DNA from 4 places in the Klebsiella sp. Sb-30 genome. Region 3 is predicted to be linked to each of the others. Evidence: predicted binding sites of a transcription regulator. Region 3 holds the regulator's gene; each other region holds the start of a gene.
The links. Region 3 encodes Fur, which represses iron uptake genes when iron is present. Its sites were predicted from a motif close to ATAATAATGAGAACNACTATCAA; they were not measured.

Region 1 (7,701 bases), 2.6 Mb from region 3:
GGCGCAGGGCGTCACCTTCAGTCTGCTTACCCAGCGCGTCGGCCACCGCGACGATTTTTTTATCAATCGCCGACAGATCGTTACCGCCCGGGATATTAACCACTTTTACCCGACTGTCCTCAACCTTTTGCAGGACCAGCGAAGGCTGGGCCTGTGCGCTTGCCAGGACGATCGTCGGGCGTAACGACAGGATCCCCTCGGCGTTCAGCTGGCGTATATAGCCGACGTCCGGCAGCGATCGCGCGGCGGCAGGCCAGGTGCTGGTACTGTCTTTAGCGACCAGCTGCTGCTGTGCTCCCAGGGCATAGACGATCTCTGTGACATCGCCGCCCAGAGAGATGATGCGTTCTGCGGCGGCATGCGCAAACAGTGGAAGAGCGGCAATGAGCATCAGCCAGCGTTTCATGCGCTCTGTCCTTCCGTCGTCAGACGGTCAACCTGGCTACGCCATGTCGCTTGCTCCGGGTGCCCTTCGCTACGCTGGCCGTACAGCTGGGCGATTTGCGTACCGTCATGGGCAAACAGCTCTACGCTGGTGACATGGCCATCCGAGGTCGGCTTACGCGTTACCCAGATTTCATCAATACTGTCTTCGCGCAGGTGCAGGGTGAAGGTGGTATTGAAGATGTTGAGCCAGCCGCGCATCGGGGCCAGCTTTTCCAGGGCGCCGGTGAAGATTTGCACGCAGCCGCGGTTGCCAACGAAAATCATGATCTCATTGCCCTCTTCGCGAATGGTTTCCAGCAGGTGCGGCAGGGCATCGTGGTCAATGCGGCAGGCCAGATCATCGCTGACCAGGCGGAAAGCCTGCTGGCGGGAGAGGTTATATTTTCGCAATAGCCCGAAGAACTGATGGACGTCGGTCATGGCGCGCCATTCATTTTCCAGCGCCGCACCGTCGGCGGAGGCGGCGTAGCGGGGGGTATCGACGGGGCGGATTGCCAGCGGCGCCGGGTCGGCCTGGGTCTGCCCGACAATCAGCGCTTCCCACGCCGTCATATCGGTTTGCGCTGTCGCATAGACTTTCAACAGCGCGTCACCGTGATGGTCGAAGAACTGAATGCTCTGGCGGCCGTTATCACTCAGGTGGAAGGCGCTGGCCCACTGGCTGAGGAACAGGCGCAGATCGAGTGCGCGCGGGTTCAGCACCAGCCCAGCGTGGCCGCTCAAGTGCTGGTGGGTAAACTGACCCACCTGCTCATGCACCGCATATTCATTCCGGCAGATGCATTTGGTCTCGCCGACGCCTTCCAGTCCGGCGATGATTGCCCGTATATCGTCCTGCAGGCGAACGGCGTCGTGGCCAACGCGAGCGGCGGTTAATTCCGCCTCACTAATGCCCATTTCAGCAGCGATATCGCGGGCATATTTAGCGGAAGCCTGCGTTTTGGCGGCCTGATAGCGCTGCCACAGTGCGTTTGCGTTGTGTTGCATGATTCATCTCCTTCTCTACGATGAATATCCCCGGCCGAGGCCGGGGAGCAGGTTTATCCCCGCTGTCTTTCAGCATGATGCGAACGGGATGGTGCAGAGCCGGTCTGAGTCTGCGTATCGCGACCCACGCTGCTGCTGCCCGTCGATATGTTGAAATCCATGGGGTTTATTATTCTCCAGGCTATCAGAAATCGACGTTGACGCCCAGTTGCCAGGTCCGGCCCGGCATCGTCGCCAGCGCTTTATCGTAGGCATCCTGATTCGTGGACGTCTCAATATTGCGGCTGCTCAGGTAATCCCAGTATTGCCGATCGGTAATGTTGTAAACGCCGCCGTTAAGACGCACGTTTTTCGCGACCTGCCACCAGGCCGTCAGGTCCAGCATGCCGTAGCCAGGCACGCGCATGTATTCGCTGGAGGAGTCGGTAATGGCAGAGCCCGTGTTGGTATAGCTTTCGCGGTTGGTGGCGCTGGCCTGCTTACCTTTCACGAAAGTGGCGGTCAACGCGGTCCCGTAGCGTTTCGCCGGATCGTCCCAGGCAACGCCTACGATCGCTTTCATCGGCGCCACGCTGTCGAGGTCGATGTACTTGTCGCCGAGATAGCTGGATTTCGATTTCCCTTCACTATAGCCGTAGGCCAGCGTCGCGCTCAGGCCGTTAACCTCTTCAAACCAGGTACCAAAGTTGAATTTGGCGCTGATTTCGCCGCCGTAGATATAGGCTTTATCGCGGTTTTCCGCCTGATAAATCGTATAGATATTCGACGGGACGTTGGTGAAGTGGTCGGGGTTACCGGAACGGGTGTAGCGGCTATAGGCGATGAAGTTCTTGTAGTTGTTATAGAACAGGGCGGTGCGCATCGTGATCCCTTCGACCACTTCGCCTTTTAAGCCCCATTCGAAGTTGTCGCTGGTTTCCGTGTTCAGATCGGTGTTACCAATCAGCGCATACTGCGCTCGTCCGGCGTAGCTGGATCCGAGGTTCCAGGAGCCGTAAAGCTGGCTGGCGTTAGGGAACTCGGCGCCGCGTTTATACTGCAGGTAGGTCATGGTACGCGGAGTGATATCGTACTGGAACGTCAGGGACGGCAGCACCTGAGTATCGGAATTTTTACCGTACAGGCTGGTGACGGAGGACTCCGTCAGCACGCTGCTGTTGGTGGTCAGATCGCCGAGATTCTCCGGTTTGGTGGATTGATGCACCACGCGCACGCCCGGGATCACCGCAAAGTTGTGGCTGTCGAGATCGAAGTTGATCTTATCCTGAACGAAGCCGCCAAGAGTGTAGCCCCGGCTGTCGGCTTCCGGCTGCATGATTTCGCTGTAGATGCTCGGGACCGGCGACTGGCTGAACGGGCGCTGGGTTTTGGTGGTGCTGGCGTTGAGCCCGGCGCTCAGGTCGTGGCGGCCAATGGATTTCGCCAGCGCGGTCTGAATACCCCAGGTGTCGGTATCGTAGTTGGAGTTGACCGTTTCCATCGATCTGGTGGTGCTGTCCGGCATCCACGTCCAGTCATGGGCCTCGGTGTGCTGGTAGTAGACTTTGGTCGACATACTGTCGAGATAGTCATTCATTGGCGTCCAGTCGTCTTTCAGGCTGATGCCCCAGCGACGAGTCTGGCTGGTCTGATTGGCATCGCCAATGATGCTGTTGCCGCTGCTATCCCAGCTGTCAAAGTGGGTGTGGTTGGTTTTATGGTAGTAGTCGAGCGTGCTGGTCAGCTTGTGTTCATCATTGGGCTGCCAGATGCCGGAGGCCAGAAACGCATCGGAGTGCCAGTTGGCCGGATAGGCGTCAATCTTATCGCTGTTATTTGCCGTTTCCTGGCCGTCGCGGCGACTGTAGACGAAAATGCCGCGTAGGGTTTCATCTCCGCCGGCCACCGTCACGCCGTTATGCCAGCTGCGGTCGGCAGAGTCGTAGCCGCTCCGGTAGCCGAAGGCGCTGGTTTTTCCCGGGCGCAGATAGTCATCGGCAGATTTCGGCTGGAAGGAGACGTTGCCGCCGATAGAGGTGTTGGCGGTTTCAGTCGAGGTGGCGCCGGACTGAATATCGATGCTGCCATACATATACGGGTCGATGTAATCGCGACCGATGCCAAACGTATTCAGGCCGGCACGGCCGACGTAGCCGCGTCCGGTCGCATCCGGCTGCGCGATGCCGTCGACATCAATCCCGACGCGGTTGCTTTCCAGCCCGCGAATGTTATAACCGGTATAGCCGCCGCGGTCGAAGCCGCTTTTGCCATTACCCGAGCCGCCGCTGGCGCCGGTCGCGCTGATTAACGGTTCGTAACGCATGACGGAACCAAAATCTTTGGCCCCTTTGTCCTGGAGCTCCTGCGCGCTGACCGAATGTTCGCTACCGGCTTTGAGCAGGGGAGCGGGTGCGGTAACGGTCATCTGCTCGGAGCTATCCGATGATGTGTCGCTGGTGGTGGTGTGTGCGGTGGTATCAGCTGCCCCGGCGGTCGTCTGATAGATTGCTGCAAGCAACGAAGTCACCAGCAGGCTTTTCTTAAACCAGGCCGGTGATTGAGTGGATTTATACATAGTAGCCACGCCTTGATAATTATTAGTATCGGCTCACGCGTTACTTCCAGATTTGCAGGTGAGTCCCGTTGCTTCCGTTAGCGGACTCTGTTTCTCCATGATTATTGATTGCGAATGGTAATGATAGGTATTATCGTTTGCAACAAAATAATCATGTATTCCTCATTTAATCTGCAATTTGTTTACAATCAGTCCTTTTAGATACAGCGAGAAAATCATGAGTCACAAAGCCGCGATTACGATCAACTACTGCTCTCAATGCAACTGGATGCTACGCGCCAGCTGGATGGCTCAGGAGCTGCTGCATACGTTCAGTACCGATATCGGCTCGGTCACGCTGGTTCCGGGCACCGGCGGTATCTTCACCATTACCGTTGACGACGTACAAATCTGGGACCGCAAGCAGGATGAGGGTTTCCCGGATGCGGCTGAACTCAAGCGTCGGGTACGGGATGTCTGCTTCCCGGAGAAGTCGCTGGGTCACCTCGATAAGTCCGCCGATCCGGCGTAAGCGATAGGGGAAAACGGCTGCGCCAGAGGCTATAAAGGTGTATTATTTTTGCATCTTTATTGATGGAGAAACGCAATGGCGGGTCAACGCATCGACCGGGAAAAAAAGACTATCCGCAGCATGATTTCGCTCTATCAGCGCCGCTGCCCGGACGCGCAGGCCGACGTGGAACATTACCAGGCGCTAAACGCCTATGCCGATAAGCGGCTGGATAAATGCGTGTTTGGCGAAGAGAAGCCGGCCTGTAAGCAGTGCCCGGTTCACTGCTACCAGCCGGCAAAACGCGAAGAAATGAAGCAAATCATGCGCTGGGCGGGGCCGCGAATGCTCTGGCGCCACCCGATTCTGACGATTCGTCACCTGATTGATGACCGGCGTCCCGTGCCAGCGCTTCCGGAAAAATACCGGCCTAAAAAGTCGCGGTGATTTCCCCGGCTAGCGCTGCGCTCAGGCGGGCTTCAACGCGTGCGGTCTGTCGTCGCCCGGGTAAGGCGTCAGCGGCGCTCCGGAGCCTCTGCGGACATCGCCTGAGTTTGATTGTCGCGAACCGACGTCCAGACAAAGGTGATAATAAACAGCGCGGTAAACAACACCACGATGGTCGGCGCCGGTGCGCTATCAAGGTAAAACGAGAGCCACACGCCGCCCAACGAACAGCTCAGCGCAATCCCCACCGCCAGCAGCAGCGCGCTGATAAAACGCCGGGTCAGCAGCAGAGCAATGGCTCCGGGGGCAATCAGCAGCGAGATTGACAAAATAATCCCCACCGCTTTGAGCGTCGCCACGATAGTCAGGGCAATCATGCACAGCAATCCGTAGTGCAGCAGGCCGCAGCGTAATCCGCTGGCTTTAGCCTGATGCGGATCGAAGGCGTGAAGCAGAAAGTCGCGCCACTTTAGTCCGATAATCAGCGCAATTACTAGTGCAATCGCCGATGTTTGCCCAATATCGCTGGCGGAAATCCCCAGCATGTCGCCAAACAGAATATGGTCGAGATGGACTTCGGACTGAATGGCGACATACAGTACCAGCCCGGCGCCAAACATCCCGGAAAAGACAATGCCCATAATGGTATCGCGCTTGATGCGACTGTTATCGTCGAGATAGCCGGTCGCGATGGCGCAGAATAGCCCGGCAACAAAGGCGCCAATGGCAAACGGGATCCCGGCGATATAGGCCACCACCACGCCGGGAAAGACCGCATGGCTCATGGCATCCCCCATCAACGCCCAGCCTTTCAGCACCAGAAAAACCGACAGCAGCGCACAGGGAATGGCGACGATGGTGGCCACCAGCATGGCGTTGACCATAAACGAAAACTGGAACGGTTCGAGGAGCGTGGTCAGCAGCATGAGCCCTCCCTGGCGCGACGGCGGTTGGCCAGCAGGCCGTGTTTAGGGGCAAAGACAAAGGTCAGCAGGAAGAGCAAAGTCTGAGCCACGACGATAATGCCGCCGGTTGCGCCATCCAGATAGTAGCTCAGCCAGGCGCCGAAAAAACTGGTCAGGCTGCCAATAGCGACGGCAATCGCCAGCAGCCGTGGAAAGCGGTCGGTCAGCAGCCAGGCGGTCGCTCCCGGAGTGACCACCAGGCAAATAACCAGAAAGGCGCCCACGGTTTGCAATGCCGCCACGGTACAGGCGGCCAGCAGGGTGAAGAACAGCAGCTTGAGCCCGGTGGTGTTCAGGCCAATGGAACGGGCGTGGCTCTCATCGAAAAAGGTGACCATCAGGTCTTTCCATTTCAGCAGCAGAATTGCCATTGAAATCGAGCCGATGGCCGCCAGCTGAATAATATCTTCCGGAGCGATCGCCAGGATATTGCCGAGAATAATGGTCTGGATATTCACCGAAGTTGGGTTGAGTGACACCATAAACAGCCCGATACCGAAGAACGACGAAAAAATCAGACCGATAATGGCATCCTCTTTGAGCTTCGAACGCTGGTTGAGAAACAGCATGCTGCCCGCCGCCAGTCCTCCGGAGAGAAAAGCGCCGACGGCGAAGGGCAGGCCGAGCATATACGCTCCCGCCACGCCCGGTACGATGGAGTGGGAGAGGGCATCGCCAATCAGCGACCAGCCTTTCAGCATCAGGTAGCAGGAGAGAAAGGCGCACACGCCGCCCACCAGCGCCGATACCCACATCGCATTCAGCATATACTGATAGCCGAACGGCTCGATTAGCCAGCTCATCCTTCACCTCCCGCCGTCCGGCGGCTGATAAACGGCCGTTCATCGTCGGTGATAATCTGCTCTTCTCCGCCGCTGAGCACCACGTGGCGCAGCGCGCCGCTGAAAGCGAGTTCGAGATTGGCGGCGGTAAAGGTCGTTTCCGTCGGTCCACTGGCCAGCACGGTACCTTTGACCATCACCGTGTAATCGCAAAACTCGCTGACCGAACCGAGATTGTGGGTCGAAACCAGCAGAGTACAGCCGTCGTCGCGCAGTTCGCGCAGCAGGGTGATGATCTGGGTTTCGGTCTGGACGTCAACGCCGGTAAACGGCTCATCCAGCAGAATGACCTTGCCCTGCTGGGCGATAGCGCGGGCAAGGAACACCCGTTTTTTCTGCCCGCCGGACAGCTCGCCGATTTGCCGGTGGCGATAGTCGCTCATCCCGACGCGGGCCAGCGCCGCATCAACCACTTCCCGGTCATGGGCTTTGGCCCGTCGCAGCCAGCCCATATGCCCGTAGCGGCCCATCATGACGACATCCTCCACCAGCACCGGGAAGGTCCAGTCAACGTCCTCTGATTGCGGGACATAGGCCACCAGGTTCTGGCGCAGCGCGCGATGAACCGGCTGGCCAAGTATGGCAATCTCGCCATGGGACAGACGAACAAAGCCCATCAGCGCTTTAAACAGCGTCGATTTTCCCGAACCGTTGATGCCCACCAGCGCGGCAATTGAGCCGCGCGGTACGCTGAAGGTGGCATCGCGCAGCGCGGTGTGGCCGTTGCGATAGGTTACGCTGACCCGGTTGACCGCGAGACCAGGCATATCGGCGTTCATGGCTGCTTCCTCATCCCATCGTTGATGCCCTGGACGATGGTTTGCGTCGTGACGCGCAGCAGATCCAGGTAGGTGGGAACCGGGCCATCAGCGGTGCTCAGGGAGTCTACATAAAGTACGCCGCCATAGTGGGCGCCGGCTTCCCGCGCTACCTGGCGCGCCGGTTTATCTGAAATGGTGCTTTCGCTAA
Region 2 (7,701 bases), 2.3 Mb from region 3:
AGCGTGATCCAGTCGCTGCGTAATATGAAGGGGATGATTGCCCGTGAAGTTCGTCGTCGCGGGCTGAAGGACAATATCAAGCTCGGTGCGGGCGGTATCCGCGAAATCGAATTTATCGTACAGGTCTTCCAGCTGATCCGCGGAGGACGCGAACCGGCGCTCCAGCTGCGGGCGCTGCTTCCGACGCTGGCGGCGATCGATGAGCTGCACCTGCTGCCGGAAGGCGATGCTGCCCGGTTGCGTGATGCCTACCTGTTCTTACGTCGCCTGGAAAACCTGCTGCAAAGCATCAATGACGAGCAGACGCAAACTTTACCGCAGGATGCGCTTAATCGCGCTCGCCTGGCGTGGGGGATGCATGTTGATGACTGGGAAACGCTGACCGCGCAGCTGGAAGAGAAAATGGCCAGCGTACGGCGAGTGTTCAACGACCTGATTGGCGATGATGAAGCGCAATCACCGGATGAGCAGCTGGAGGAGTACTGGCGTGAGTTGTGGCAGGATGCGCTGGAAGAGGATGACGCCAGCCCGGCGCTGGCCCATCTTGCGGATGACGACCGTCGCAGTGTGCTGGCGCTGATTGCCGATTTTCGTAAAGAGCTGGATAAACGCACTATCGGCCCGCGCGGGCGCCAGGTGCTGGATCAGCTGATGCCGCATCTGCTCAGCGAAGTGTGTTCGCGGGCCGATGCGCCGGTGCCGTTGGCGCGGATTACGCCGCTGTTGACCGGTATCGTCACCCGAACCACCTACCTGGAATTGCTCAGCGAGTTTCCCGGTGCGTTGAAACATCTGATTAGCCTCTGCGCCGCTTCGCCGATGGTTGCCAGTCAGCTGGCGCGCCATCCGCTGCTGCTGGATGAACTGCTGGATCCTAATACGCTGTATCAACCGACGGCGACCGATGCCTATCGCGATGAGCTACGTCAGTATCTGCTGCGGGTGCCGGAAGAGGACGAAGAGCAGCAGCTGGAGGCGCTGCGCCAGTTTAAGCAGGCGCAGCTGCTGCATATTGCCGCCGCCGATATTGCCGGTACGCTGCCGGTAATGAAAGTGAGCGATCACTTAACCTGGCTGGCCGAAGCGATGATTGATGCGGTGGTCCAGCAGGCGTGGATGCAGATGGTGGCGCGTTATGGCCAGCCGACGCACCTGCATGACCGCCAGGGGCGTGGTTTTGCGGTCGTCGGTTACGGGAAACTGGGGGGCTGGGAGCTGGGCTACAGTTCTGACCTTGACCTGGTGTTCCTGCATGATTGTCCGATGGAGGTGATGACCGACGGGGAGCGCGAAATCGACGGTCGCCAGTTCTATCTGCGCCTGGCCCAGCGCATTATGCACCTCTTCAGCACCCGCACCTCTTCAGGGATTCTCTACGAAGTGGATGCTCGCTTACGTCCGTCTGGTGCGGCGGGTATGCTGGTCACCACTGCCGATGCGTTTGCCGACTACCAGAAGAATGAGGCCTGGACCTGGGAACATCAGGCCCTGGTGCGTGCCCGCGTAGTCTATGGCGATCCGGCGCTGCAGGAGCGTTTTGATACCATCCGACGCGATATCCTCAGCACGCCGCGTGAAGGGGCGACGCTGCAGACCGAAGTGCGGGAAATGCGGGAGAAAATGCGCGCCCATCTCGGCAATAAGCATCGGGATCGCTTTGATATTAAAGCCGATGCCGGGGGCATTACCGACATTGAATTTATTACCCAGTATCTGGTCCTACGCTATGCGCACGATAAACCGAAGCTGACGCGCTGGTCTGATAACGTGCGCATTCTGGAACTGCTGGCGCAAAACGACATTATGGATGATGAAGAAGCGCAGGCGTTGACCCATGCGTACACCACGCTGCGCGATGCGCTGCATCATCTGGCGTTGCAGGAACAGCCGGGGAACGTCGCCCCGGACGCCTTTACCCATGAACGTCAGCAGGTGAGCGCCAGCTGGCAGAAGTGGTTGATGGCTTAACTAAAAAACCGGGTGTGCTATTATCGCGCGCAAAGTTTGTATCTCGCAGGAGAGAGTCATGAAAGTAACGCTGCCGGAGTTTGAACGTGCAGGAGTGTTGGTGGTTGGCGATGTCATGCTGGACCGCTACTGGTATGGTCCCACCAGCCGTATTTCCCCCGAAGCCCCGGTACCGGTGGTCAAGGTGGAAAATATCGAAGAGCGTCCCGGCGGTGCGGCAAACGTGGCGATGAACATCGCCTCTCTCGGTGCGACCTCTCGCCTGGTTGGCCTGACCGGGATTGATGATGCAGCGCGTGCGCTCAGTAAGGCGCTGGCGGATGTCAACGTGAAGTGCGATTTTGTCTCCGTGCCGACTCACCCGACTATCACCAAGCTGCGCGTGCTGTCGCGCAACCAGCAGCTGATCCGCCTGGATTTCGAAGAGGGATTCTCCGGCGTCGATCCGCAGCCCATGCACGACCGCATTCAGCAGGCGCTGGGTACCATCGGGGCGCTGGTATTGTCCGATTATGCAAAAGGCGCGCTGGCCAGCGTGCAGACCATGATTAAGCTGGCGCGCGATGCCGGCGTACCGGTGCTGATCGATCCGAAAGGCACCGATTTTGAACGCTATCGCGGCGCCACGCTGCTGACGCCGAACCTCTCCGAATTTGAAGCCGTAGCGGGCAAGTGCAAAGACGAAGCGGATATTGTCGAACGCGGCCTGAAAATTATTGCGGATTTCGAACTCTCTGCGCTGCTGGTGACTCGTTCCGAGCAGGGGATGACGCTGTTGCAGCCGGGCCGTCCGCCGTTGCATATGCCGACTCAGGCGCAAGAAGTGTATGACGTCACCGGTGCCGGCGATACGGTCATTGGCGTGCTGGCGGCGACGCTGGCCTCCGGCAACACTCTGGAAGAGGCGTGCTACTTTGCCAACGCGGCGGCCGGCGTCGTGGTCGGCAAGCTGGGGACATCCACCGTTTCACCTATCGAGCTGGAAAACGCCGTGCGCGGGCGCGCGGAGACCGGGTTCGGCGTGATGAACGAAGATGAACTGAAACAGGCCGTTGCGGCGGCGCGTAAGCGCGGCGAGAAAGTGGTGATGACCAACGGCGTGTTTGACATTCTGCACGCGGGCCACGTCTCTTATCTGGCTAATGCGCGCAAGCTCGGCGATCGCCTGATCGTTGCGGTCAACAGCGATGCGTCGACCAAACGTCTGAAAGGCGAGTCTCGTCCGGTTAACCCGCTGGAGCAGCGTATGATCGTGCTCGGCGCGCTGGAAGCCGTCGACTGGGTCGTCTCATTTGAAGAGGATACGCCGCAGCGCCTGATTGCCGGCATTCTGCCGGACCTGCTGGTCAAAGGCGGCGACTATAAGCCGGAAGATATCGCGGGTAGCGAGGAAGTCTGGGCGAACGGCGGCGACGTTCTGGTGCTGAACTTTGAAGATGGTTGCTCTACGACCAACATCATTAAGAAGATCCAGAAAGACAGCGGTAAGTAATTTGTCGCGCCGGGCGGGCGTCCTGGGGGAGCGGGTTGCGTATCGCGAGGCCGAAGAAACCCGGATAACGTCCGACAAAAATAGCCGACGATCGTCAGATCGCCGGCTTTTTTTTATTTATTGATGACAGAGATGATTCAGCGCAATAAACAGGCGATTTGAGCGCATTTTTCGTACAGAAAGCGTTAGCGTAAGTATAAATACTGAAGTCAGTAGAAAGCATATGACCAATCAGAACACACACGGCTGAAGGAGTATGCGGATGAATCATCACGAACTGTATTCAATGAAGAACTTTGATTTTCTGGCCCTGAGTTTCGCCAGAATGCATGCACAAGGACACTCCGTTGATCTCCAGGCTATAGTCGGCAATATGGATGAAGATCATCGTGAATGGTTTTGCCAACGGTATGAGCTCTACTGCCGTCAGGTGAGTGAAGAGGCAGCGTCGGAACCAGAGCTAGAACACTGAAACAACAACGGGCCTGAGGGCCCGTTATTTTTTACTGCTTCTCTTCGACGGTCGGGGCGGCCGCGCGGCTTTCCAGATCGCTGATTCGCTGCTCCAGCAGCGCCAGTTTTTCGCGGGTGCGCAGCAGCACCTGCGTCTGCACATCAAACTCTTCGCGACTGACCAAATCCAGGCGGGTCAGCTGTGACTGGAGTACCTGACGGATCTTTTTCTCGACATCTTCCCCAAGATCGCGAAGGCCTTTCGGCATCGATTCATGGACCTGGCGGGCGATTTGTTCAATTTTTTTCGGGTCAATCATGGTGGTTTCCTGCTCTGGTCGATTTATCGCTCATTGTAGTGCGATCGACGCTGCCTATAAACCAGAAATGTTTGAAGCTTATGCATTGCCGATGATAATCAATAGCGTTATAGTGATCTCGCTTATTCTCAGGGCGGGGCGAAATTCCCCACCGGCGGTAAATCAACCATGGCGTTGAAAGCCCGCGAGCGCTTTCTGCAACAGCAGAAAGGTCAGCAGATCCGGTGTAATTCCGGGGCCGACGGTTAAAGTCCGGATGGGAGAGAGTAACGGCTCAGTCGGGTTTCGATCCGCTTGCGTTGACTTTTGCCGCTAAACCGGCGCTCCTAAGACTGCCCTGATTCTGGTAACCATAATTTTAATGAGGTTTATTTACCATGAATCAGACGCTCCTTTCCTCTTTTGGTACCGCTTTTGAACGTGTGGAACACGCTTTAAATGCACTGCGCGAAGGCCGCGGTGTGATGGTGCTTGATGATGAAGACCGTGAAAACGAAGGCGACATGATTTTCGCCGCCGAAACCATGACCGTTGAGCAGATGGCGCTGACCATTCGCCACGGCAGCGGCATTGTCTGCCTGTGCCTGACCGATGAACGCCGTAAGCAGCTTGACCTGCCGATGATGGTGGAAAACAACACCAGCGCATACGGCACCGGTTTTACCGTGACCATCGAAGCTGCAGCAGGCGTCACCACCGGCGTTTCCGCCGCTGACCGCGTGACCACCGTGCGCGCGGCCATTGCCGACGGCGCTAAACCTTCCGATCTCAACCGTCCAGGCCATGTCTTCCCGCTGCGTGCGCAGCCGGGCGGCGTGTTGACCCGCGGTGGTCATACTGAAGCGACCATCGATCTGGTGACGCTGGCGGGCTTTAAGCCGGCTGGCGTGCTGTGTGAACTGACGAACGACGATGGCACTATGGCGCGGGCGCCAGAGTGCATTGCGTTCGCACAGAAGCAGAATATGGCCGTGGTCACCATTGAAGATCTGGTGGCCTATCGCCGCGCACATGAGCGCAAAGCCAGCTGATTCTGGCCCCGCCTCAAGACAAAGCCCACCTCAGCGTGGGCTTTGTTGTTTTTGCCATCAGCCAATGCCCATTGCCTGCAGCGCAACCAGACTTAATCCCATCACCGACATGCCGCACAGTACGCCATAGCTTGGGTTGCTCTGCGGATCGATCTCTTTTGCCAGCGGCATCAGCTCATCGACCGACAGCGCCACCATGATCCCGGCAACGGCGGCCATAATGGCGCCCATCATGACCGGTGACACCAGGCTTCCGAGGATCAGCCAGGCCAGCAGGCCGCCGAGAATTTCCGCCATACCGGAAAGCCCTGCCCAGAGTACCGCCTTATACCGTGAACCGGTGGCGGCATAAACCGGCCCGGCCACCGCCAGCCCCTCGGGAATATTGTGTAAAGCGACCGCCAGCGCGACGCCCATGCCCAGCTCGAGGTTATTACTGGCCGTTACAAAGGTGGCGATCCCTTCCGGAAAGTTGTGCAGGCTGATGCCCAGAGTCAACAACATGGCGGTTCGGCGGAGGTTACGCGGACGCGGCATACCCGGCGACATTAGATCCTGCGGATGCGCGTGGGGCAGCATGCGGTCAAGCGCAAAGTAGCCCAGCAGGCCGATGACAAACATGCCGTAACCGAGCAGCGGCGACATGCCCTCCGCGTTCAGCGCGGCGGGCAGCATCTCCATCAGCGAGATAAGCAGCATGATACCCGCGGCAAAGCCCAGGGAAAATCCCAGCAGCCGGTTGGATGGCTTCTGACCCAGGACGCCAAAAATAGCCCCGATGAATGTGGCGCTACCCGCCAGCAGCGTCAATATTAAGGGTGACGACATTATTCATTTCCTTTGATAATGATTATCATTAATGATATCCAGATTATCAGCTCACGACGAGAGGGCGATGCGACCCTTTACAGCGAATTACATTCAAATTTTCTGACGATCATCATCATGCTTATCTGAGTTTATCCTGATGCAAAAAAGCGTAATGTTGAGGCATCACAATTCCTCTGTTTAAGGATATCACCATGTCCCGTACCCGAATGCCAGCGTTGTTTTTAGGCCACGGCAGCCCGATGAACGTGCTGGAAGATAACGTCTATACCCGCGCCTGGCGGCAGCTGGGCGAAACATTGCCGCGGCCAAAAGCTATCGTTGTAGTCTCTGCGCACTGGTTTACTCGCGGTACCGGCGTCACGGCTATGGAAACGCCGAAGACGATCCACGATTTTGGCGGCTTCCCGCAGGCGCTGTACGATACGCATTACCCGGCTCCCGGTTCTCCTGAACTGGCGCAGCGTCTGGTTGAGCTGCTGGCGCCGGTGCCCGTGACCCTGGATAAAGAAGCCTGGGGCTTCGATCATGGCTCATGGGGCGTGCTGATAAAAATGTACCCCGATGCGGATATCCCGATGGTGCAGCTGAGCATCGACAGCACCAAACCGGCAGCCTGGCATATGGAAATGGGACGTAAGCTGGCGGCGCTACGCGATGAAGGTATCATGCTGGTGGCGAGCGGTAACGTGGTGCATAACCTGAGAACGGCACGCTGGCATGGCGAGAGCACGCCTTACCCGTGGGCGGAATCATTTAATGACTACGTCAAGACCAACCTGAGCTGGAAGGGACCGGTTGCAGAGCATCCGCTGGTGAACTATCTGGCGCATGAGGGCGGATCGCTTTCTAATCCGACGGCGGATCACTTCCTGCCGCTGCTCTACGTTCTGGGTACCTGGGACGGCGAAGAGCCGATAACTATTCCGGTGGAAGGGATGGAGATGGGATCGCTGAGCATGCTGTCGGTGCTGATTGGGGCGTAGAAGGTAGCGGAAAAACCCCGGCAGGCGTTAGCGCGGCCGGGGCAGATCTTATTCGACGAAAATGTGCGGGTAGAAACGCGACAGATCCTGGGTGATCAGCGCCCGATCCTCGCGTACGCCAATCCCGGCGGGCATATCGTTGATGAGCCAGCTGCCGATCAGCGTGTAGCTGTCACCAAACTTCGGCAGCGGATAGAACTCCTGCACGATAGTGCCTTCTTCTCCGTATGGACCCTCTACCGCTTCCAGTACTTTGCCGTTTTCCACGATCGACACGTTGGCCCCTTCACGGGAGAAGATCGGCTTAATGACGTACTTCTCCATCTCCGGATGCGCATCTTCGCTGAAGTAAGCCGCCAGCAGATTAGGGTGGTTCGGAAACATCTCCCACAGCAGCGGAAGCAGAGCTTTGTTCGAGATGATGCTCTTCCACGCCGGTTCGAGCCAGCGTACGCCCGCGTCTTCCAGTTTGGTAGAGAACATCTCGCGCAGCATATACTCCCACGGGTAGAGCTTGAACAGGTTGCCAATCACCTGATCCTGCAGGTCGGTAAACTGACCTTTTTCACCCAGGCCGATATCTTCGATATACAGAAACTCGGTCGCCACACCCGCTTCTGCGG
Region 3 (7,701 bases):
GTGTGGGGGCCAAATGCGGTGGAACACAGCCATTATTTACGCATTTATATGGGGCATCTGCGGCAAAAGCTGGAAGTTGACCCGGCGCGCCCGCAGCATTTACTGACCGAAACGGGGATCGGCTATCGGTTTATGCCATAGCGCGACGCCTGTCGTCATCATGCGGGCACCACCGATTAAAAACAGCGAACCGATGAGTGGGGGCAATAAAAAAGGGTCCCATGATGACCATGGAACCCTTCTGTGCCACTCAACAGGAACAACCGCGCCTTACCGGGACGACGCTCCTCTGAGAATGCCTGTTCGTTTCACCTGACTCAGGCGTTTTTCAGCACTTCGCTGACGATTTCCACCGCTTCTTTCTCGATCTGCTTACGATGTTCTTCACCCAGGAAGCTCTCGCAGTAGATCTTGTAAGCATCTTCCGTACCTGACGGACGCGCGGCGAACCAGCCGTTGTCGGTCATCACTTTCAGGCCACCAATCGATGCGCCGTTGCCCGGCGCGGCGGTCAGACGTGCGGTGATCGGATCGCCGGCCAACTGGCTGGCGCTGACCATTTCCGGCGACAGCTTAGACAGCGCCGCTTTCTGTGCGGATGTAGCCGAAGCCTGCAGACGGTTATAGCTCGGCGCGCCGAAGCGGGCAGCCAGTTCGTCGTAGTGCTCCTGCGGGTTTTTACCGGTGACGGCGGTGATTTCCGCCGCCAGCAGGCACATGATGATACCGTCTTTGTCGGTCGACCACGGGGTTCCGTCAAAACGCAGGAACGATGCGCCCGCGCTCTCTTCGCCGCCAAAACCGAAGCTGCCATCGAACAGACCGTCAACAAACCATTTAAAGCCCACCGGCACTTCCACCAGCTTGCGGCCCAGGTCGTTAACCACGCGATCGATCATCGCGGAGGAGACCAGCGTCTTACCAACGGCGACATCCTGGCCCCACTGCGGACGATGCTGGAACAGGTAGTTAATCGCCACCGCCAGATAGTGGTTCGGGTTCATCAGACCCGCCGGCGTGACGATGCCGTGACGGTCATAATCCGGATCGTTAGCAAAAGCCAGATCGAACTTATCGCGCAGCGCCAGCAGCCCTGCCATCGCACACTCAGAAGAGCAGTCCATGCGAATGGCGCCGTCTTTATCGAGGTGCATAAAGCGGAAGGTTTGATCGACGTGATCGTTGACGATAGTCAGGTCGAGTTTGTAGTACTCGGCAATACGTTTCCAGTATTCGATACCGGAACCTCCCAACGGATCGACCCCGAGCTTCAGACCGGCTTTCTGAATCGCCGCCATGTCGACGATATCCGCCAGCCCTTCGATAAACGGTTGCACCAGATCCTGCTCTTTAACATGACCGGATGCCAGTGCCGCATCGAGGGAGATGCGCTTGACGCCCTGCAGACCCGAGGCCAGCAGTTCGTTAGCGCGATTCTCTACCACTTTGGTGACGTTGGTATCAGCCGGGCCGCCGTTCGGCGGGTTGTACTTAATACCGCCATCTTCCGGCGGGTTATGAGACGGCGTAATCACGATGCCGTCCGCCAGCGGACCACCTTTTTTGTTGTGCACCAGGATGGCATTGGAAATGGCCGGCGTCGGGGTGAAACCGTTGTTTTCCTGCACGATAACATCAACGCCGTTGGCCGCCAGCACTTCCAGTACGGAAATAAAGGCCGGTTCGGAGAGCGCGTGGGTATCTTTACCCACGTAGCAGGGACCGGTAATCCCGTTCTTCGCGCGGTCTTCCGCAATCGCCTGAGCGATCGCCAGAATATGCTGCTCATTGAAGTTATGGCGCCCTGCACTGCCACGATGGCCAGAGGTGCCAAACTTCACCGCATGCTCCGCGTTGCCCGCTTCCGGCTTCAGTACGTAGTACTGCGCGGTCAGCTGAGCGACGTTAATCAAATCACTCTGTTGTGCAGGCTGACCCGCACGCTTATCGATTGCCATTGCCTGATCCTTCTGATGCAAGGTGAATAAAACTAGATCGTGCCGCAGACCTTCTCAATTAATTCCGCTGGGAACTGCATCGACTGCATGATGTGTTCGATCATGCTGCACTTACGACCGGTATTGGTATTGGTGATAACCCACCACGGAGTACCAGGAACCTGTTTCGGTTTGGTCTGGTTACCGCTTTTTAGCAGGATCCGCGAATCTTCGGCAAAGTACACGCGGGTGCGCCCGTGCAGAGACTCGGTGGCCTCAGCAAACGCTTTGTTATCTAAGGAGTACAGCGTGGTCAGGACCAGCATGAAGCGGTTTACCGCGCGTTTTTGTTCGGCGTATTCATCAGATAACAGCAGCTCGCGCATCGCGCGGACTTTATCTTTTGCCGGATTCACGGGCTTCGCTTCGACGGCAGGCGTCGCAGCCGGCGCCGGCGCAGCTTTTACGACCGGTGCGGCAGTCTGGGAAACGGCGGAAAATTTCAGCATGCGCCGTAAAATGTCGGATGCACTCTCGCCAATATGCTGGGTGTGGCTGGCAATATAGCGATAGAGATCATCATCAACTTCAATTGTTTTCATCTTAATCCAGTGCGATATCTTATTCTGAATACAAGTTGTCAGGATTATAAGGACAAATCCTGACCGCGGATAGCGTCAAACCAGGATGGCGGTAAAACTCAGATAGCTCTGGGTCTTGCAGCCGGATGGCAGAATGTCCAACATAATACCCTAACCCGACGAAGCGAAAAAAAGAACTTTGCCATGAAATTAAATAGCCGCACGCAATCTGCACAAAATCCGCACAATAATTCCCCTGTTGTCCTGGTTCACGGTCTGTTTGGTAGTCTCGACAACCTGGGCATCCTCGCCCGCGACCTGGTGAACGACTACGATATTTTGCAGGTTGATATGCGCAACCACGGTCTTTCCCCCCGTTCGCCGGAGATGACCTACGCGGCGATGGCGCAGGATCTGATCGATACTCTTGACGATCGGCAGATAGAGAAAGCCACCTTTATTGGTCATTCGATGGGGGGGAAAGCGGTCATGGCGCTTACCGCACTGGCGCCGGAGCGCATCGCTGGCCTGGTCGCCATTGATATTGCCCCGGTGGACTATCACGTGCGCCGTCATGATGAAATTTTCAACGCCATCAATGCCGTCACCGACGCCGGCGCCGCGTCCCGTCAGCAGGCGGCCACGGTGATGCGCCAACATCTGCAGGAAGAAGGCGTGATTCAGTTTCTGCTGAAATCCTTCGTTGATGGCCAGTGGCGCTTCAACGTACCGGTATTATGGGATCAATATCCGCACATCGTGGGCTGGCAAACGGTTCCTGCCTGGCCTCATCCGACCCTGTTCATCCCGGGAGGCAACTCGCCGTACGTCACCGATGAGTATCGCGATACCCTGCTCGCCCAGTTCCCACAGGCGCGAGCGCACGTCATCGCCGGCGCCGGCCACTGGGTGCATGCGGAGAAACCGGAAGCCGTCCTGCGCGCCATTCGTCGCTATCTGACCGCTTTGCAGGCTTAACTGGCTAAAAACTGCCCGACCGCGCTGCAGAATGCCCGCGGTCGTTGGCGCAGCGGTTCGCCTGATGTATTATGGCGCGCTATCTGTGTCGGCTATAGCCCGGCAACTTGTTTCCCCGAAGTCACTCTGAATCATGGCAAAAGAACAAACGGACCGTACGACATTAGATTTGTTCGCAACCGAGCGTCGCCCGGGTAGACCAAAGACCAATCCGCTTTCGCGCGATGAACAACTGCGCATAAATAAACGCAATCAGCTCAAACGCGACAAAGTTCGCGGCCTGAAGCGTGTGGAGTTAAAACTCAACGCTGAAGCGGTTGATGCGCTCAACGAGCTGGCGGAAGCTCGCAATATGAACCGCAGCGATTTGATCGAAGAGATGCTGATGAACCAGCTGGCAACCCTGCACAGCCGGGATAAAGCCTGAAAATCCTCAAAAAAACACTTTCATGTAGCAGAGTGTGCAGTCGGGCGTGATTGCTGTTTCCGCGCCCTCCCCTGTTCTGCTATGATTGCCGTTATCTGCGGGCATTACGCCACTACCACATCATTAAGTTTCAAGAGGTTATTTTACTCATGGCAATCATCGGCATCTTTTTTGGCAGCGACACGGGCAACACCGAGAATATTGCAAAAATGATTCAGAAGCAGCTTGGTAAAGATGTTGCTGATGTTCACGACATTGCCAAGAGCAGCAAAGAAGATCTGGAAGCCTACGACATCCTGCTGCTCGGCATTCCGACCTGGTACTACGGTGAAGCTCAGTGCGACTGGGATGACTTTTTCCCGACGCTGGAAGAGGTCGACTTTAACGGTAAACTGGTTGCGCTGTTTGGCTGCGGCGATCAGGAAGACTACGCGGAATACTTCTGTGACGCGCTGGGCACCATCCGCGACATCATTGAACCGCGCGGCGCCACCATCGTTGGCCACTGGCCGACCGCGGGCTATCATTTTGAAGCCTCTAAAGGCCTGGCGGATGACGATCACTTCGTCGGCCTGGCTATCGATGAAGACCGCCAGCCGGAACTGACCAACGAACGCGTGACTCAGTGGGTTAAGCAGGTCTCTGAAGAGCTGCACCTCGAAGAAATCAAAAACGCCTGATGATTGTGCGGCGTTACCGTTAAGTTTCGCCGCATTAATAGATAGAAGCAATCAAACTAATAGCTACAAGTTTTTAACTTTTAATCACATATCTGTACAATGTCCTCTGATTTAACGAGGTCAGGTGACGTAGTTTGTAGCTGGGACCTCGTTTTTGACAGCATACAAGGCCCGATACTTGCAGTTTTCATTTAACGATGGCAGTTCTATAATGAGACGCATTGCATCGGGTGATTCTCTGTATTACTTCCGCTGATGGAAGTAGATCGTTTAGCAACAGGACAGATTCCGCATGACTGACAACAATACCGCATTAAAGAAGGCTGGCCTGAAAGTCACACTTCCACGATTAAAAATCCTGGAAGTCCTGCAGGAACCGGATAACCATCACGTCAGTGCGGAAGATTTATACAAGCGCCTGATCGACATGGGTGAAGAGATTGGTCTCGCTACTGTTTATCGCGTGCTGAACCAGTTTGATGATGCTGGCATTGTGACTCGCCACAACTTCGAAGGCGGTAAATCTGTTTTCGAACTGACCCAGCAGCACCATCACGATCATCTTATTTGCCTCGATTGTGGCAAAGTGATCGAATTCAGCGATGAGTCTATCGAAGCGCGTCAGCGTGAAATCGCCCACCGCCACGGCATCCGTCTGACCAACCACAGTCTGTACCTTTACGGTCACTGTGCGGAAGGCGACTGCCGCGAAGATGAACATGCACACGACGCGCTGGAAAAGTAATTTCCCACCGCGTGGACCACAAAAAGCCAACCTGACGGTTGGCTTTTTTATGTGCAAACGCCTACCCTTTTCTGCGCGCGGTATGCTCGTCGAGAGCACGGGTAAACGGTTCCTCATCCCAGCGGTTTGCCAGCGCTTCTCGTACCAGAGCCTGTTGGGTTTTCGGTACCATTCCACCTAATGGTGGGTCGGTATCAAGATTGGTGGGGAATGAGTAGCCCCGGGCAGCCACGGCAATCAGTGCCTGAACATCGCCACAGGATTGCGCGCCATGAAAAACGCCTGATGGTTAACATCAGGCGTTTTTACTGACAGGATCTGGCGCCCGCGATCAGGGCCTGGTGTTGTTGCTGCGAATCTCTTTCCAGATACGATCGCAACGCGCTTTCACCGCCTGGTCATTGCCGGTACGGGTCGCCTGAATACACTGTTGGTAATCCAGAACGCGCACGCTTTCCTGGTTGGCAAACGCCTGATGCTGTTTATCTTCTTTCAGCACGTCGAGAACGCTCTGGCAGGCCTGAACCTTATCCGGATTCCCTTCCGCCGTATTGATACAGGCGCTGTAAGCATCTTTTAGTTTCGTATCTTCTTTTGGCGCGGGGGACTGCGTACAGGCTACCAGGCCCGATGCCATAACCGCGATGAGCAATAGCTTCTTCATAATTGACCTCTCAGGTTTGCGGCAGGTTTACGCCTGCCGCCGCGGCATCAGAAAATAGTGAACGGAGCAATAACCATGAACTTCACGTCACGCTCATCCTGGAAGATATTGCCATAGCCACCGCTCCAGCTCGGGATGTCGGAGTGGTTGTCGTATTGGGTAAAGTGCAGTTTAAACAGCGTTCCTTTTGCCCGGCCGTCCTGTACGGTGTACATGGCATCGAGGCTATACGCGGACTCTTCCAGCCGTTTGTCCGGATTGTAATAGGCGTCCGGCGTGGACATTCTGCCCGGTTTGGCATCCCATGCGTAGACGTAAGAGGCGCCAAACGCCCAGCCCGGCATATTCCAGTTTTTCATGTCATACATCGCGCCGAAGAACACCGCTTTTTCACCGTTGGCGTTGAAGTCAGAACGGTTATCCCACCATACATCAAGACGACCGTTGGAAGAGGCATAGGTTGGGGTCATACGCTGCAGGAAGTAGCCCTGCTGGCCTTCAGCTTTCACCCAGGTGCCTTCCAGACGCAGGTCGAGGACATCAGCAACCTTGTAGCCAAAGGTCAGCGCCTGCAGCCAGGCAGTACCGTCGTAGATATCGTTCGTGCCGCCGTTACTGACTTTGTCGCGCGTACCATAGAACTGGTAGCTGGTGTTTAACGGCGTACCCGCGATATCAAATTTGTAGCTGGCCTTGGCAAAATACTGGTCGATATAGCCTTCAGCCTGGCCAAACGCCGCTTCCAGCACGAGGTCATTTTTAAAATCGTATTTGGCGCCCAGGGAGTGCAGATAATCGACTTTGGTTTTCTTGTCGTTCTGGTAGAAATTATCCATCTCGATGTGCCATGGCGCTTTGTATTCGTTCGTCCACATATAGGAGAAACTCAGCGCGCCGGCATCACCGTAATCAAAGTTGGCGCCGGCTTCAGCCCCCTGGTAAGTACCCGGCATAAAGCTCCAGTGCGGAGCCAGCAGCGTTTGCCCGGTTGGCTGGATATAACCGCCGCGAGCCCACACCGGGCCATATTTAAATTTCGCCGCAGCTTTATACAGGCTGATTCCGCTCTTATCGCCAGAGTAATCTTCGTCGTAGGCTTTATTCTTTGAGGAGAAGGCAATTTCGTTCGGGTGACCGCTTTCGCTGCTTTCCGCCATTTCAATTGCGGTGAAGGCAGCCACGTCAATACCAAACATATCAGCGGCATAGCCGGACTGGAAATCCAGATTGGCGTTCCAGGTCGAATGGGAAAGGTTGGTTTTGTATTTATCGCCGTCGGTCACATCTTTCCGGTCGCGCTCACGCTGCCAGTAGTAGATGCCGCCGGTTAAGGTGGAATCATCAATAAAACCTGCTGCGCTGGCCTGCGGAACAACGATCCAGCCCGACATCGCGGTGACGGCGGCAATAGCCAGCGCCAGCGTACTACGTTTGCCACTAAACGTACGCATGTGCATATCCTCTTTGACGTTTTAAAAACGCGGAGCCAAAGGCAAGCCGCGAAAAAATAAATAAGACTGCTAAAAAGGTGGAGCGGTAAAAGCCGCGTAACCACTGTTGATAGACTATTTTTCGTGACGCGAATTATCAATCTCTTTCGCCGATCAAAGCTTAAGATTATGACAAAGCGCACATATTCTATTTCTTTTTGTAACAATATCAGGCCTCATCCTTTTTTATACGTAAGTA
Region 4 (7,701 bases), 400 kb from region 3:
AAATCCCCGGGCCTTCATAAATGCCGCGGCCATTAGAGGCTTTGCCGATCGCGTGGATCGCCTGCTGGTAGGAGACCATATAGGCCTGAGCATCGGCGGCGGTGAGCGCCGCTTCGCCCAGCATATCGTAGGAGTAACGGAACCCTTTCTCTTCCAGCTTGCGGGCGTTGGCCAGCGCTTCGGCGATGGTTTCGCCGGTCACGAACTGTTCGCCCATCAAACGCATCGCCATGTCGACGCCTTTGCGAATCAGCGGTTCGCCGCTTTTGCCGATAATCCGGTTCAGCGAGCGCGAAAGGCTGGTTTCGTTGTGGGTTGAGACCAGTTTGCCGGTAAACAGCAGGCCCCAGGTTGCCGCATTGACGAACAGCGAAGGGCTGCGACCGATGTGCGACTGCCAGTTACCGTTGCTGATTTTGTCGCGGATAAGGGCATCGCGGGTGGCTTTGTCCGGAATACGCAGCAGCGCCTCCGCCAGACACATCAGCGCCACCCCTTCCTGTGAAGAGAGCGAAAACTCCTGCAGCAGACTCTGCACCATGCCGGCGCGACCGCTGGCGGTTTTTTGATTACGCAGTTTTTCCGCCAGCTGATAAGCCAGCTTATGCGCCTGGTCTGCCAGCGGCTGCGGCAGGCGCGCCTGCTCCAGCAACATCGGGACGGCGTCGGTTTCTGCCCGGCGGTAGGCGGCGGTAATCGAGGCCCGGGTGACGGACTGCGGCAGAATCTGCTCGGCAAAATCGAGGAAAGGCTGCCACGGTTCATCGACCGGGCTGCTGACGTCATCGCTTTCATTGGCGGCGCCGGCAAGCAGGGCCGGCAGCTCGGGCAGCGTCTCGTCGTTTTCCAGCTTTTCCAGATAGTTGAAAATGGCCTGTTTAATCAGCCAATGCGGCGTGCGGTCAATACGGCTCGCGGCGAACTTGATGCGTTCACGCGTCGCGTCGTCAAGCTTAACACCCATGGTAGTGGTGCCCATGCTTATCACTCCTGTTATGAATCGTTGTTCTTTTTTGCGGTTACGCGAAAATATCCACTATGTTGCAACTTTGTGCAACCTTGTTAATCGTGACCTGTGTAGCAAGCTGAGAAATGAGTGAGTTGTTAATTGAGATGGTGGATGTAACGGGAAATTAACCTTTCTCCATCAGGGTGTTTTTATGCGTCAGTTAACAGTTTTACAAGGTGCAACCAATAAAAACGTGAGAGAGTGCAACCTATAACAAAATGAAGTTTGGTGCGGACAAAAAGTAGTGTAAATGCTGTGTTAAATCGTTTGTGAAATTCCGACGCTTCCGTCAGGATACGGTCGCCCAATACAACCATTGTGCCATTACCCCGTTCCGGTAGTGGAATAAAATGACAAAGCAGGATGTTGTCGACAAAAGAATCTGGAGATTTTACATGGCTATTAGCACCCCCATGTTGGTGACTTTTACTATTTATATATTTGGCATGGTACTGATCGGTTTTATTGCCTGGCGATCGACGAAAAACTTTGATGATTATATTCTCGGCGGCCGCAGTCTCGGGCCATTTGTGACGGCGCTCTCCGCCGGCGCCTCCGATATGAGCGGCTGGCTGCTGATGGGATTACCTGGCGCAATATTTCTCTCCGGTATTTCTGAGAGCTGGATTGCCATTGGTCTGACGCTTGGCGCATGGATTAACTGGAAACTGGTCGCCGGTCGTCTGCGCGTTCATACCGAGGTAAATAATAATGCGCTGACCTTGCCGGATTATTTTACCGGCCGCTTTGAAGATAAAAGCCGTGTGCTGCGTATTATTTCGGCGCTGGTTATTTTGCTGTTCTTCACCATTTATTGTGCCTCCGGGATTGTCGCCGGTGCTCGTCTGTTTGAAAGCACCTTTGGCATGAGCTATGAAACGGCGCTGTGGGCCGGTGCGGCGGCGACGATTGTGTATACCTTCGTCGGCGGATTCCTCGCGGTAAGCTGGACCGATACCGTGCAGGCCAGCCTGATGATTTTCGCGCTGATTCTGACGCCGGTGATGGTGATTATTTCCGTTGGCGGTTTTGGCGAATCGCTGGAAGTGATCAAGCAGAAGAGCATTGAAAACGTCGATATGCTCAAAGGACTGAATTTTGTGGCGATTATTTCGCTGATGGGCTGGGGCCTGGGCTACTTTGGCCAGCCGCATATTCTGGCGCGTTTTATGGCGGCGGATTCCCACCACAGTATCGTTCACGCACGTCGTATCAGCATGACCTGGATGATTCTCTGCCTGGCGGGTGCCGTGGCGGTCGGTTTCTTCGGTATTGCATGGTTCAATAATAACCCGGCGCTGGCCGGCGCGGTGAATCAGAACTCCGAGCGCGTGTTTATCGAACTGGCGCAAATCCTGTTTAACCCGTGGATTGCCGGTATTCTGCTGTCGGCGATTCTGGCGGCGGTAATGTCCACCCTGAGCTGCCAGCTGCTGGTGTGCTCCAGCGCGATTACCGAAGACCTGTATAAAGCGTTTCTGCGTAAAAACGCCGGTCAGAAAGAGCTGGTGTGGGTCGGACGGACGATGGTCCTGGTGGTGGCGCTGATCGCCATTGCGCTGGCGGCAAACCCGAACAACCGTGTGCTGGGTCTGGTGAGCTATGCCTGGGCAGGCTTCGGTGCCGCGTTTGGTCCGGTGGTGCTGTTCTCGGTGATGTGGTCGCGCATGACGCGTAACGGGGCGCTGGCCGGGATGGTGATTGGCGCGCTGACGGTGATTGTCTGGAAACAGTTCGGCTGGCTGGGGCTGTATGAAATCATCCCTGGCTTTATCTTCGGCAGCCTGGGCATCGTGGTCTTCAGCCTGCTGGGCAAAGCCCCGTCGACATCCATGCAGCAACGCTTTGCCGAAGCGGACGCCCATTATCATTCGGCTCCGCCGATACCGGCTACCGCCGAGTAAATTCAGGATCGCTTAATCAAGCCCGCGCTCAGCGGGCTTTTTTGTTGCTGAAAGCAGTTCCGGCGTCCGCCACAGCTCCCCCCTCTTGCTAATTCCATGAAAATACGCTGATATCGGGGGCACAAAAAACAATGAGGATAGCAAAATGACGTTCAGACAGGGTGCGCTGGTGCTGGTGATGGCAGGGCTGCTTGGCGGTTGCGTGGCGCCGGCGAAGAAGCGTCCGCCGACTCCCACGGCAGCGGTATGCCCGGCAGAGAATGCGATGGTGCAGACCACGCTCTATTTCGGTTTAAGCCGGCCGGCGGGTAAAGATATCACCGCCCAGGAGTGGCAGCAGTTTGTTGACCGCGACGTCACGCCGCGTTTTCGCGAGGGGTTAACGGTGTTTGACGCCCGGGGGCAGTGGCTGGGGAATGACGGCAGCGTGGCCCGCGAGCAGAGCAAAGCGCTGATGCTGATTCATGGTAAAGACGGTGGCAGCGAAGAGGGGATTGAGGCGTTACGTCACCTCTATAAATCGCGCTTTGCCCAGGAGTCGGTGATGCGCGTTGACCAGCCGGTCTGCGTTCACTTCTGAAAACAGGGCGGGGAAATTCCCCGCCCTGTCTGTTACAGCACCAGGCCGGCGAAGCTGGCGGAAAGCAGACTGACCAGCGTGGCGCCGTAGACCAGACGCAGGCCGAAGCGGGAGACGATATTCCCCTGCTGTTCGTTCAGTCCTTTAATGGCTCCGGCAATAATGCCGATGGAGGCAAAGTTCGCGAAAGAGACCAGGAAGACCGAGAGGATACCCAGTCCACGCGGGGTCATGCCGGCGGCAATTTTTTGCAGCTCAATCATCGCCACGAACTCATTCGCCACCAGCTTGGTTGCCATAATACTTCCGGCGCTCAACGCATCGCTGAGCGGAATACCAATCAGCCAGGCCAGCGGATAAAAAACGTAGCCGAGAATTTGTTGGAAACTCAGGCCAAATAGCGTGGCAAACAGGGCATTAATGGCGCTGATCAGGGCAATAAAACCAATCAGCATCGCCAGAATAATCATCGCCACTTTAAAGCCGGCAAGAATATATTCCCCGAGCATTTCGAAGAAGCTTTGTGATTCGTGGAGCTTCTCCAGCTTAATCTCTTCTTCGCTACCCGGACGCGTCGGGTTAATAATCGACAGTACAATAAAGGTGCTGAACATATTAAGGATCAGCGCCGCGACCACATATTTTGCATCGAGCATGCTCATATAGGCGCCGACGATGGAGAGCGATACCGTTGACATCGCGGTGGCCGCCATGGTGAACAGCCGGCGTGAGGAGAGGTCGCCGAGCACGCCCTTATAGGCGATAAAGTTCTCCGACTGGCCGAGAATCAGCGAGCTGACGGCGTTGAAGGATTCCAGTTTACCCATGCCGTTGACTTTGGAGAGCAGGGTGCCAATCACACGGATGAAAACAGGCAGAATGCGCCAGTGCTGAAGAATACCGATCAGCGCCGAAATAAAGACAATCGGGCACAGCACGCCAAGGAAAATAAACGCCATTCCTTTTTCGCTCATACCGCCAAATACAAAGTTGGTGCCTTCGGCAGCAAAACCGAGCAACGAAGTGAAAAAGCTTGAGATATTTTTAACTATCCACAGACCGCTTTCGGCATGCAGAAAAAAGAATGCCAGCGCAATTTCAATGATAATTAACTGGATAATATAACGAACACGGATTTTTTGTCGGTCATAGCTGGCAAGCCAGGCAAGGCCGAGAATAACCGCCAGCGCCAGCAGGAAGTGCAAGAATTGTGTCATGTTGTTCTTTTCGCAGGTCAATAAGGCCGCTATTTAGCCACAGCCGGTCAGCCTGGTAAATATCTGTAGCGAAAAAACCGCCGCGCCGGCTGCCTGACCGCGATGAAGACAGATAATCCCCTAAGTAATTATTTTAAAGCGATTAATTTACAACTCGATACCAAACTCTCTACATTTCACTTGTGTTTCTGATTATTGTAATGATAATCACTATCAGAAATATTTACTTATCTTTGCATCCACTGACTGCGATTCACATTGAAGGGTGTCGGCATGTTCGTTCCATTTCTCATTATGTTACGCGAAGGGCTGGAGGCGGCGCTGATTGTCAGCCTGATTGCCAGCTATCTCAAACGCACCCAGCGCGGCAGCTTGATTGGCGTCATGTGGATTGGCGTTATCCTGGCGGCGGCGCTGTGCCTGGGCCTGGGGATCTTCATTAACGAAACGACCGGCGAGTTTCCCCAGCGGGAACAGGAGCTGTTCGAAGGCATCGTGGCACTGGTAGCGGTATGCATCCTGACCTGGATGGTCTTCTGGATGCGCAAAGTCTCGCGCAACGTGAAACAGCAGCTGGAACAGGCGGTGGATAATGCGCTGCAGCGCGGTAATCATCATGGCTGGGCGCTGATCATGATGGTCTTTTTCGCCGTCGCGCGGGAAGGGCTGGAGTCGGTGTTCTTCCTGCTGGCGGCCTTCCAGCAGGATGTGGGGATTTGGCCGCCGCTCGGGGCGATGCTGGGGCTGGCTACCGCGATTGTCCTCGGCTTTCTGCTTTACTGGGGCGGGATCCGCCTCAACCTCGGCGTGTTCTTCAAATGGACCAGTCTGTTCATTCTGCTGGTGGCGGCCGGGCTGGCGGCCGGGGCCATTCGCGCCTTCCATGAGGCCGGTCTGTGGAACCACTTCCAGGACGTGGCGTTTGACCTGAGCGGCGTGCTGTCGACCCACACGCTTTTCGGCACGCTGCTCGAAGGGATCTTCGGTTACCAGGAGGCGCCTACCGTCAGTGAAGTGGCGGTCTACTTTATCTATTTGATTCCGGCGCTGGTGCTGTTTGCGCTGCCGCCGCGTAGCAATACAGCAACCTCGCGCACTGCTCCGCTTAAGTAGGGCGCCGCAGGATTATGGTTACAACATACTTACCGAAAGGGATGATCATGATGATTCATTTTCGCCGTAATGCGCTGCAGCTTGCCGTCGCAGCGTTGTTCAGCTCTGCCTTCTACGCTCAGGCTGCGGATATCCCGCAGGTAAAAGTCACCGTTAACGATAAACAGTGTGAGCCGATGAACGTCACCGTGAAAGCGGGGAAAACGCAGTTCATTATTCAAAACCACAGTCAGAAAGCGCTGGAGTGGGAGATTCTCAAAGGCGTGATGGTCGTTGAAGAGCGCGAGAACATTGCGCCAGGCTTTACGCAAAAGCTGACGGCGAACCTGCAGCCGGGCGAATACGACATGACCTGCGGGCTGCTGACCAACCCGAAAGGCAAGCTGATTGTGACCGGTGCCGCCACCAAAGATGCGGCGAAAGCCGATGCGCTGCTGAGTCTTGGCGAGGCGATTACCGCCTATAAAGCCTACGTTACGGCGGAAACCGCACAGCTGGTTAGCGGCACGAAAGCGTTCACCGACGCGGTGAAGGCGGGAGATATTGAAAAAGCGAAAGCGCTGTATGCTCCGACGCGTCAGCACTACGAGCGCATTGAACCGATCGCGGAGCTGTTCTCCGATCTGGACGGCAGTATTGATGCTCGTGAAGACGATTACGAGAAAAAAGCCGCAGATCCGAAATTCACCGGCTTCCACCGTCTGGAAAAAGCCCTGTTTGGCGACAACAGCGTCAAGGGGATGGAAAAGTATGCCGATCAGCTGAACAGCGATGTGCTTGAACTGCAAAAACGCATCAGCGAACTGGCGTTCCCGCCGTCGAAAGTGGTGGGCGGCGCGGCGGGCCTGATTGAAGAAGTCGCGGCCAGCAAAATCAGCGGTGAAGAAGATCGCTACAGCCACACCGATCTGTGGGACTTCCAGGCGAACATCGACGGCGCGCAGAAGATCGTTGACCTGCTGCGCCCGCAGCTGCAAAAAGAGAACAGCGCGCTGCTGGCGAAAGTTGACGCTAACTTCAAGAAAGTTGACGCTATCCTCAGCAAATACCGCACTAAAGACGGCTTCGAAACGTATGACAAGCTGACGGATGCGGATCGTAATGCGTTAAAAGGGCCGATCACCACGCTGGCGGAAGATCTGGCTCAGTTGCGCGGGATCCTTGGGCTGGACTAAGTCGATGGCAGAACAGAAGCAACTTGATGTGAATGAACCTTCACGTCGTCGATTATTAAAAGGGATCGGCGCGCTTGGCGGCGCGCTGGCTATCACCGGCGGCTGTCCGGTGGCACACGCGGCGAAGGGCAACAGCTCTCCGGGCGTGCTGTCGCCGGACGCGCGTGCCGAAGCGCAGCCTTTTTACGGGCAGCACCAGGCCGGCGTGCTGACGCCGCAGCAGGCATCGATGATGCTGGTGGCCTTTGATGTGCTGGCCAGCGATAAAGCTGACCTGGAGCGCCTGTTTCGCCTGCTGACTCAGCGCATTGCCTTTCTGACCAAAGGGGGGCCGGCGCCGGACACGCCAAATCCGCGTCTGCCGCCGATGGATTCGGGGATCCTCGGCGCGTGGATCTCCCCGGATAACCTGACTGTCACCGTTTCGGTTGGCCATTCGCTGTTTGATGAGCGCTATGGATTAGCGGATAAGGCGCCGAAAAAGCTGCAAAAAATGACCCGCTTCCCCAACGATTCGCTGGATGCGGCGCTCTGTCATGGCGATCTGCTGTTGCAAATCTGTGCCAATACTCAGGATACGGTTATCCATGCGCTGCGCGATGTGATTAAACATACGCCGGACCTGCTCAGCGTCCGCTGGAAGCGCGAAGGGTTTATTTCCGATAGCGCCGCGCGGAGTAAAGGCAAAGAGACGCCGGTTAAC

Region 1: a site for Fur is predicted at 4,103-4,125, ahead of AC236I_RS05210 (TonB-dependent receptor domain-containing protein). Genes of this name have one in related genera too.
Region 2: a site for Fur is predicted at 6,105-6,127, ahead of zupT (zinc transporter ZupT). Genes of this name have one in related genera too.
Region 4: a site for Fur is predicted at 4,905-4,927, ahead of efeU (iron uptake transporter permease EfeU). Genes of this name have one in related genera too.

What each region holds. Positions count from the first base shown of each region.
Region 1 covers NZ_CM172749.1:1,090,866-1,098,566, forward strand. The annotation lists gene AC236I_RS05200 (heme/hemin ABC transporter substrate-binding protein) at 1-406, opposite strand, end outside; gene AC236I_RS05205 (hemin-degrading factor) at 403-1,434, opposite strand; gene AC236I_RS05210 (TonB-dependent receptor domain-containing protein) at 1,619-3,988, opposite strand; gene AC236I_RS05215 (Rdx family protein) at 4,206-4,499, shown strand; gene AC236I_RS05220 (nitrous oxide-stimulated promoter family protein) at 4,575-4,925, shown strand; gene sitD (iron/manganese ABC transporter permease subunit SitD) at 4,994-5,851, opposite strand; gene sitC (iron/manganese ABC transporter permease subunit SitC) at 5,842-6,693, opposite strand; gene AC236I_RS05235 (manganese/iron ABC transporter ATP-binding protein) at 6,690-7,511, opposite strand; gene AC236I_RS05240 (metal ABC transporter substrate-binding protein) at 7,508-7,701, opposite strand, start outside.
Region 2 covers NZ_CM172749.1:697,758-705,458, forward strand. The annotation lists gene glnE (bifunctional [glutamate--ammonia ligase]-adenylyl-L-tyrosine phosphorylase/[glutamate--ammonia-ligase] adenylyltransferase) at 1-1,968, shown strand, start outside; gene hldE (bifunctional D-glycero-beta-D-manno-heptose-7-phosphate kinase/D-glycero-beta-D-manno-heptose 1-phosphate adenylyltransferase HldE) at 2,027-3,460, shown strand; gene glgS (cell surface composition regulator GlgS) at 3,723-3,932, shown strand; gene ubiK (ubiquinone biosynthesis accessory factor UbiK) at 3,964-4,233, opposite strand; FMN riboswitch at 4,354-4,505, shown strand; gene ribB (3,4-dihydroxy-2-butanone-4-phosphate synthase) at 4,611-5,264, shown strand; gene zupT (zinc transporter ZupT) at 5,322-6,092, opposite strand; gene ygiD (4,5-DOPA-extradiol-dioxygenase) at 6,287-7,078, shown strand; gene AC236I_RS03385 (glutathionylspermidine synthase family protein) at 7,127-7,701, opposite strand, start outside.
Region 3 covers NZ_CM172749.1:3,732,156-3,739,856, forward strand. The annotation lists gene kdpE (two-component system response regulator KdpE) at 1-141, shown strand, start outside; gene pgm (phosphoglucomutase (alpha-D-glucose-1,6-bisphosphate-dependent)) at 318-1,958, opposite strand; gene seqA (replication initiation negative regulator SeqA) at 1,991-2,539, opposite strand; gene ybfF (esterase) at 2,723-3,496, shown strand; gene ybfE (LexA regulated protein) at 3,630-3,923, shown strand; gene fldA (flavodoxin FldA) at 4,073-4,603, shown strand; gene fur (ferric iron uptake transcriptional regulator) at 4,896-5,348, shown strand; gene AC236I_RS17490 (ChiQ/YbfN family lipoprotein) at 5,680-6,012, opposite strand; gene chiP (chitoporin ChiP) at 6,060-7,463, opposite strand.
Region 4 covers NZ_CM172749.1:3,336,241-3,343,941, reverse strand. The annotation lists gene putA (trifunctional transcriptional regulator/proline dehydrogenase/L-glutamate gamma-semialdehyde dehydrogenase) at 1-979, opposite strand, end outside; gene putP (sodium/proline symporter PutP) at 1,405-2,913, shown strand; gene AC236I_RS15650 (DUF3574 domain-containing protein) at 3,059-3,493, shown strand; gene AC236I_RS15645 (NupC/NupG family nucleoside CNT transporter) at 3,526-4,710, opposite strand; gene efeU (iron uptake transporter permease EfeU) at 4,984-5,823, shown strand; gene efeO (iron uptake system protein EfeO) at 5,871-6,998, shown strand; gene efeB (iron uptake transporter deferrochelatase/peroxidase subunit) at 7,003-7,701, shown strand, end outside.